One region of the Micrococcus sp. IITD107 genome, then DNA from elsewhere that is predicted to be linked to it. Evidence: predicted binding sites of a transcription regulator. Region 1 holds the regulator's gene; the other holds the start of a gene.
What was found. The regulator LexA, encoded in region 1, represses DNA repair genes until DNA is damaged. The targets are predictions, from matches to a motif close to TCGAACANNTGTTCGA.

Region 1 (3,414 bases):
CATCGTGCAGGCCGCTGTCTCCTCCGTGCGCCGGCACACGGCTGCGGCCGTGGAGGACCTGTCCCAGGCCGGAGCCGCGCTGGATGCGGCCTTCGCCGCCACGCCCACCGGGCTGCTGCCGCAGGGGCCCAACGAACTGCAGCAGAACGCCCTGCGCGCCGTCAGCCACGCCGCCCGGCAGGCACTGAGCGACTCCAAGCCCACTGGAGGGGCGTCGTCGGGAAGCGGGGAGTCCCCCGGGGGAGCGGACAGCGGCCGACAGATGGCCCGGGCCCGCCTGCTCACCGTCCTGGAGGTTGCCGACCGCATCCTGGCCGCGGTGCCGGACACCGAGCACCCTGAAGTGGTGTGGGCCAGTCGGCCCGGTCACTTCGAACCGGGCGTGGGATGGGTGCCCGGGGACGAGACCGCGCCTCCCGTGCTGTACGTGGCACCCCTGTCCGTGGCCGGGAAGCTGCGTGAGGGACTGTTCGGACAGGCGACGGGTGTGCTGACCTCGGCCACACTCGCGGTGGGGTCCTCCTTCGACCCGGTCGCCGGATCGCTCGGACTGATGGGGCAGGGAGCACCTCGGTGGACCGGAATCGATGTCGGCAGCCCCTTCGACTATCCACGTCAGGGGGTGCTCTACGTGGCTCGGCACCTGCCCCGTCCCGGTCGCACCGCCAGTCCGGAGTCATGGGACGAGCTCGAATCCCTGCTGCGGGCATCCCGCGGCGGGGCCCTGTGCCTGTTCTCCTCCAAGAGGGCCGCCGAGGATGCCGCTGAGGCGATGCGCACCCGGCTGGGGCCATCACCGCAGATCCTGTGCCAGGGGGACGCGACGCTGTCCGCGCTGGTCCGCCAATTCGCTGCGGAACCGGACACCTCCCTGTTCGGCACGCTCAGCCTGTGGCAGGGCGTGGACGTGCCCGGTGAGGCCTGCCGACTGGTGGTGATCGACCGGATTCCGTTCCCGCGCCCGGACGATCCGTTGGCCACGGCCCGCTCGCGGGACATCGCCCGTCATGGCGGCAACGGTTTCATGGCGGTGTCCGCCACGCACGCGGCCATCCGTCTGGCCCAGGGGGTGGGACGTCTGATCCGCACCCAGGAGGACCGCGGCGTGGTGGCCGTCCTGGACCCCCGGCTCGCGACCGAGCGCTACGGCGGCTACCTCCGCTCCACGCTGCCCGACTTCTGGGGGACCACCGACCCTCAGGTGGTCAAGGGCGTCCTGGAGCGGCTCAGAGGGCCCGCAGCACCGTGACGACCTTGCCCATCACGGTGGCGTGGTCGCCCAGGATGGGTTCGTAACTGCTGTTCTGCGGCAGCAGCCAGGTGTGTCCGTCCCTCTGGCGGAAGGTCTTCACCGTGGCCTCGTCGTCCAGCAGGGCCGCCACGATCTCACCGTTCTGTGCTGAGCTCTGACGCCGCACCACGACCCAGTCGCCATCACAGATGGCCGCGTCCACCATGGAGTCTCCCGAGACCTTCAACATGAACAGCTCGCCTTCACCGGTGAGCTGACGCGGCAGCGTCATGACGTCCTCGACCTGCTGGTCGGCCAGGATCGGACCACCTGCGGCGATCCGGCCGACCAACGGGACCGGCACGGCCGAGCCCTCGACGGCGGCCGTGTGCAGAGCGGTCACCGTGGCCCCACGGTGCTCGGTGGTCGAATCGCCCGGCTGGACGGAGCCGGATCCCAGAGGCGTGGATCCATGCTGCACGGGTGCGCCGTCGGCATCCAACAGCACCTCCATGGCCCGGGGTCGGCCGGGGTGGCGACGGATGTAGCCCCACTTCTCGAGCTGGGAGAGCTGGTGGGTCACCGAAGACAGGGACGCCAGTCCAGCGGCGTCGCCGATCTCGCGCATGGACGGTGGATAACCCTGGTGGGCGATCGCCGTGCGGATCGATTCCAGGATCGCCCGCTGGCGCTCCGTCAGGGGGTGCGGCCCCTGTCCATCGGTCTGTGCCTCGGCGCTGGTCCGGCCTGCCATAGGGATCGTCCTTATCTCGTCCGTGCTGCCTGGTGATGTGCTTCTCGGTCGGCCAGCGGTGGTTCCACTGCTGCCTGACCGTTGGATCTGACGCTACGTGAGCGTGGCCCCAGATTCAAAGATATGTTCGAACGTGTCTTGTCCGCGTTCGAACGGATGTGCTAGAACAGGAACACGTCATCCGAACATGCGTTCGATGCGTCCGGACCTTCCGGGCAGAAAGGCTGATCACCATGAGCACCACCCGTACCGCGACCGACATCCGTCTGAACCGTCGAGGCCGCTTCTTCCTGCACGGACTCCCGGTGATGATCCTTGCCGTCCTGATCACCGCAGCCGCGGTCTTCTTCGGATCCACGGCCCTGACCCCGGCCGCCGCCTCCGGCGATCAGGCTCCGGCTGCCGTGGAGACCCATCTCGTCGGCTACGGAGAGACGCTGTGGTCGATCGCCGGTGAGATCGCTCCGGAGCGTGATAGGACGACCACCATCGAGCAGATCGGCGCCATGAACTCTCTGACGGACAGCGAGCTGCAGCCCGGTCAGCTGCTCTACGTTCCGCAGTTCGGCTGATCTCCGAGGGCGGATCCGGGTCGGATCAGGCGGGGGCCCCACTCACCTACACTGGATGAGGCGACCGTGGGTGCGGTATGTCATCAGTCTGATGGGGGAGGACCGACACCGATGGGAGCATGGGGCCGGGGCTGGCGGGGAGCATCGAAGCCGGCGGCCTTCTCAGCGGTCGGAGCCCTGGTCATCGCCGGATCTGTCCTGTATCCCGGCATGGAGACGGCGGATCTCGACCTCCACGATGGAGCCATCTGGGTCACCAAGGAGGACAACGGGTTCATTGGGCATCTGAATCATTCCTCCCACATCCTGGACGGAGGATTCCGCGCCCCCTTCGAGAACTACTCGCTGCACCAGCAGGACGACCACGCCGTCATGGTCGATCCGGCCAGCGGTGCCCTGGTCTCCATCGACGCCTCACTGATGTCCTCAGGCGACCAGACCATGCTCCCGGCCACCGAGCACTTCGCACTCGGCGGGGGGTCCTTCTCAGCCAACTCGGCCGAGGACGGGACCGTCTTCGCGGGGACCTTCACGCCAGCTCCCGTCCTGTCCTCGGAGGACCCGCTGTATGAGGCCGACGGCGCCGTGGCCAGCACGACGACGACCACGGGGACCGTGCTTGTCGCTGACCTCGCCTCCGCAGAGCTGATCAGCTTCGTCGCCTCCGAGGACGACAACGCCTGGGAGGAGTCCTCTCGCGAGTCGCTGACAGCGCTCGCCTCGATGACCTCCCCGGTCGTCACAGCCGTTGGAGACACCGGCGTCGTCGTGGATGCCGACTCCGGGACGGTGGTCTGGCCTGGGGGTCAGGTCCAGGACGACCGCCTGGTCGGGGCCGTTCCCCAGCCGGCCGGACC
Region 2 (3,414 bases), on a different contig from region 1:
CTGCCCGGCCACTGCGCTGGCCCGCAGCGCGCGCAGATCGCTCACCTCCAGCTCGGCCCGCGGTGAGGAGGGCTTCCCGACGACGGCACGCACCGACGCGTTCTCCTCGCCGGAGGCGGGGGCCGGGTGAGGCGAGGCCTCCGGTGAGCCGGATGCGTCAGGCGAGGCGGCCGTCGTCGGGGTGGTGGTGTTGGTCTGTTCCACCGGACCGATGGCGGCGAGGATGCGGGGATCGGGCTGGCGGTCGTGACGCTGGTCCATCACCTCGAAGTAGTCGGTGGACCCGGCGATGGCGCGCTGGGAGGCGTCCACGAGGTAGCTCATGGAGGTGACCGGCTGGCGGGCCATGGCCATGAGTTGGATGAGCATGACCATGTCTCCCACGGAGAACTCGCCGGTGGCTGTGCGGATGAAGATCAGGGCGTACAGGCCGAAGAACACCAGGTTCAGGGCCGCGCGGCGCCAGGCGTCCATCCCGTGCCAGTAGCGGGACTGGGTGCGGGTGACGCCGATGATGCGGTGGTAGTGCCGGCTGAATCCGGCGTGCTCGTGCGGCTCCTGGACGAAGGACTTCACCACCGGCATCTGGGCCACGACCTCGGCGAAGCGGCCCGCGGCCACGTCCACCTCGTGGTTCTTCTCCTTCTCCAATGCCTGCCAGCGCACGGAGGTCTTGGCGGTGAGCCACATGTAGATGGGGAAGATGGTGGCCAGCAGCGCCGCCAGGGGCCACCAGTAGATCGCCGAGATGACCAGGACTGCCACCGTGGTGATCAGCATGGTGAAGGCGTTGTTGGCGAAGAAGTTCAGGAACTGGGTCAGCTCGGTGATGGAGCGGTTCAGTCGTGAGGTGATCTTGCCGGTGAGCTCGTTGTCGAAGTAGCGCTGGGGCAGGGCGAGCAGCTGGGCGAAGTAGCGGGTGGAGAGGATGGTGCGCATCCGGGCCGCCATGACATCGCCCCAGTAGCCGCCCACGGAGCTGACCAGGGTGGAGATCAGCTCGACCACCAGGAAGGCCCCGGCCAGCCAGAGGACGGCCTCGATGGTGGTGTCCACGGTCTGGCTGCCGTTGAGCCCGGCGACGATCTGATCCGTGGCGGCGCCGGTGATGAACGGGACGGCCAGGGTGAGCAGAGACGTGATCACCGCCGCGACGACGATCCCCACGTAGAGCGGGGTCAGTTCGCGGGTGAAGGACAGGATGCGCGCCAGAGATCTCACGGTGGTGGTCAACCTCGGGAGGGGGTGGATTGTTCCTGGTCCCGTGGCGTTCCGGCGGGTCGTGGGGTGGGTGGACGGCAGAGGGAAGATCCGTGGCTGACCGAGCGTCGGCGGAGAACCAGCCGAGCACCGGAAACCGTCCCCACCCTGTGGATTCCCCGGGGTCGACTCCTGCACAGGTGACCTGTCTCGGGTGGCTGTCCACAGATTTCGGCCGGCCCTTTATCCCGTCCGTGGTTCGTGGTCGAATGGAAGCAGTCGAACATATCTTCGAACAGCGGACAGGTGTTCACACGGAAGAGGTGGTGAGGATGACGGCACAGCTGACCGACTCAGGCTCCCGCGCGCCCCTGGCCGTCATCCCCGTGCGCAGCATCGAGTCAGCGAGCCCACTGTCGGAGCTGTCCCTGCACGAGCTGATGGACCGCGCGCAGACGGCGCTGGTCGAGCTGGGCCGTCGCCTGGAGGCCCCGGAGGCCGTGGATCAGTTCCGCCAGCTCACCGTGCCCGAGCACCCGGGAGCGGACTGGGGCGCCCACCTGCCGCCACCTGAGCCCGAGGCATCGCCTGCACTCGTGCCGCTGGAGCCCGTGACCACCCCGTCGCTGCCGGAGGCCAACCAGCACGTGGAACGGATCAGCCGAGCGGTGGCCCGGGTGCAGATGCAGCTGGCCGGCCATGCCGAACGCGCCTACCTCGATCAGTCGATCCGGCCCCGGGTGCTGGGCATGCCAGCCGGGATGACCGCCTTCCGCTGCCCAGCGGACTACCTGCGTCAGAGCCTGAACATCGAGCTGAAGGCCGCCCGCACCCGCTTGAGCCGGGCTGGGCACCTCACTGCAGCTCCGGCCGCGCTGGGGCAGCCCGCCACCGAACCGACCTACTCCGTACTGGCGGCGGCCACCGCCGATCGCGCCGTGGCCTGGGCCTCGGCGGACCACATCACCTCGATCATGGAGAAGGTCCGCGGCCTGGCCGAGGCGGGACCAGCCGGACCGGAGCTGATCGAGACTGTGCTGGCCGAAGGTGAAGCGATGCTGACCGGAGAGGCCCGCACCCTGGACCCGGACGGCGTGCGCAGGGTCTGCGCCCGCTGGGCTCGGCTGGCCGAGTCCGTGCTCAACCCAGACGGAGACGAGCCGGTGGACGGTGACTACGACCACCGGCGAGGGCTGTTCTACCAAGGCCAACGGCAGGGACTGCACCGTTGGCTGATCACCGCCGACGACCTGGAGCATGAGATCATCACCACCGTGGCCGAAGCGGCCACCAACCCCCGGGCTCGTGGTCCCTTCGATCCGGTCGAGGACCTCTTCACGGCAGCGGCCATGGACCCGGACCCCGATGCGGAGAACCCCGGTGAGATCCACCAGCTGCCCACCGATCCACGCAGCGTGGCCCAGAAGCAGATGAACGGACTCATCTCCGCGCTCCAGGGTGCGCTGCGCATGACCAGCGGCAACGGGCTGCCCAACACCGGAGGCACCCGCCCGCAGGTGATGGTCCACATCGACTACCAGCAGCTGCTCGGCCAGGTGCAGGCCAGCCACGCATCAGTGGGTCCACACCCGGCAGCGCCGAGATCCGACTCTCCCGGAACCATCAGTCCGCCAGGCCAGGCCGAACTGCCCGGGATCTCACCGCCTGGCTCACCACCGCCAGACTTTCCCGCCCCCACCACCGTGCTGCGCACCGGACAGGCCAGTGGGATCAGTGAGGCCACCTTCCTCGGACCCATCCACCCCACCCACATCCGGGCACTGGCCTGCGACGCCGACCTCCTCCCCGTCGTCTTCGGCGGCGAGGGAGAGGTCCTGGACGTGGGGATGGCCGAGCGGTTCTTCACCGGGCCCCTGCGGCAGGCGATCATCGCCCGCGACGGCGGCTGCACCGCACCGGGGTGCCGCATCCCCGCCCCCTGGTGCGAAGCCCACCACGTCCAGGAGTGGATCCATGACGGCCCCACCTCCCTGGCGAACGGGGCCCTGCTCTGCTCCCACCACCATCACGCCGTTCACGCCGGCGCCTGGAGCATCACCATGGATCAGGGCCGCCCCTGGTTCACCCCTGAGCCCTGGCTCGACCCCCACCAGACACCCCAGCGCAACAGGGTCTTCAGACCCTGAGCGTGGTCAGCGGGAGGCAGAAGACAGGTCCTCGAAGACCTCCAGCAGCAGAGGAGCGATGCTGAAC

Region 2: a site for LexA is predicted at 1,480-1,495, ahead of ACEXHE_RS12275 (HNH endonuclease signature motif containing protein). Genes of this name have one in related genera too.

The regions. Positions count from the first base shown of each region.
Region 1 covers NZ_JBHFFN010000001.1:107,720-111,133, forward strand. The annotation lists gene ACEXHE_RS00510 (ATP-dependent DNA helicase) at 1-1,249, shown strand, start outside; gene lexA (transcriptional repressor LexA) at 1,227-1,985, opposite strand; gene ACEXHE_RS00520 (LysM peptidoglycan-binding domain-containing protein) at 2,219-2,557, shown strand; gene ACEXHE_RS00525 (Ig-like domain-containing protein) at 2,669-3,414, shown strand, end outside.
Region 2 covers NZ_JBHFFN010000008.1:52,035-55,448, forward strand. The annotation lists gene ACEXHE_RS12270 (ABC transporter ATP-binding protein) at 1-1,221, opposite strand, end outside; gene ACEXHE_RS12275 (HNH endonuclease signature motif containing protein) at 1,533-3,347, shown strand; gene ACEXHE_RS12280 (NUDIX domain-containing protein) at 3,354-3,414, opposite strand, start outside.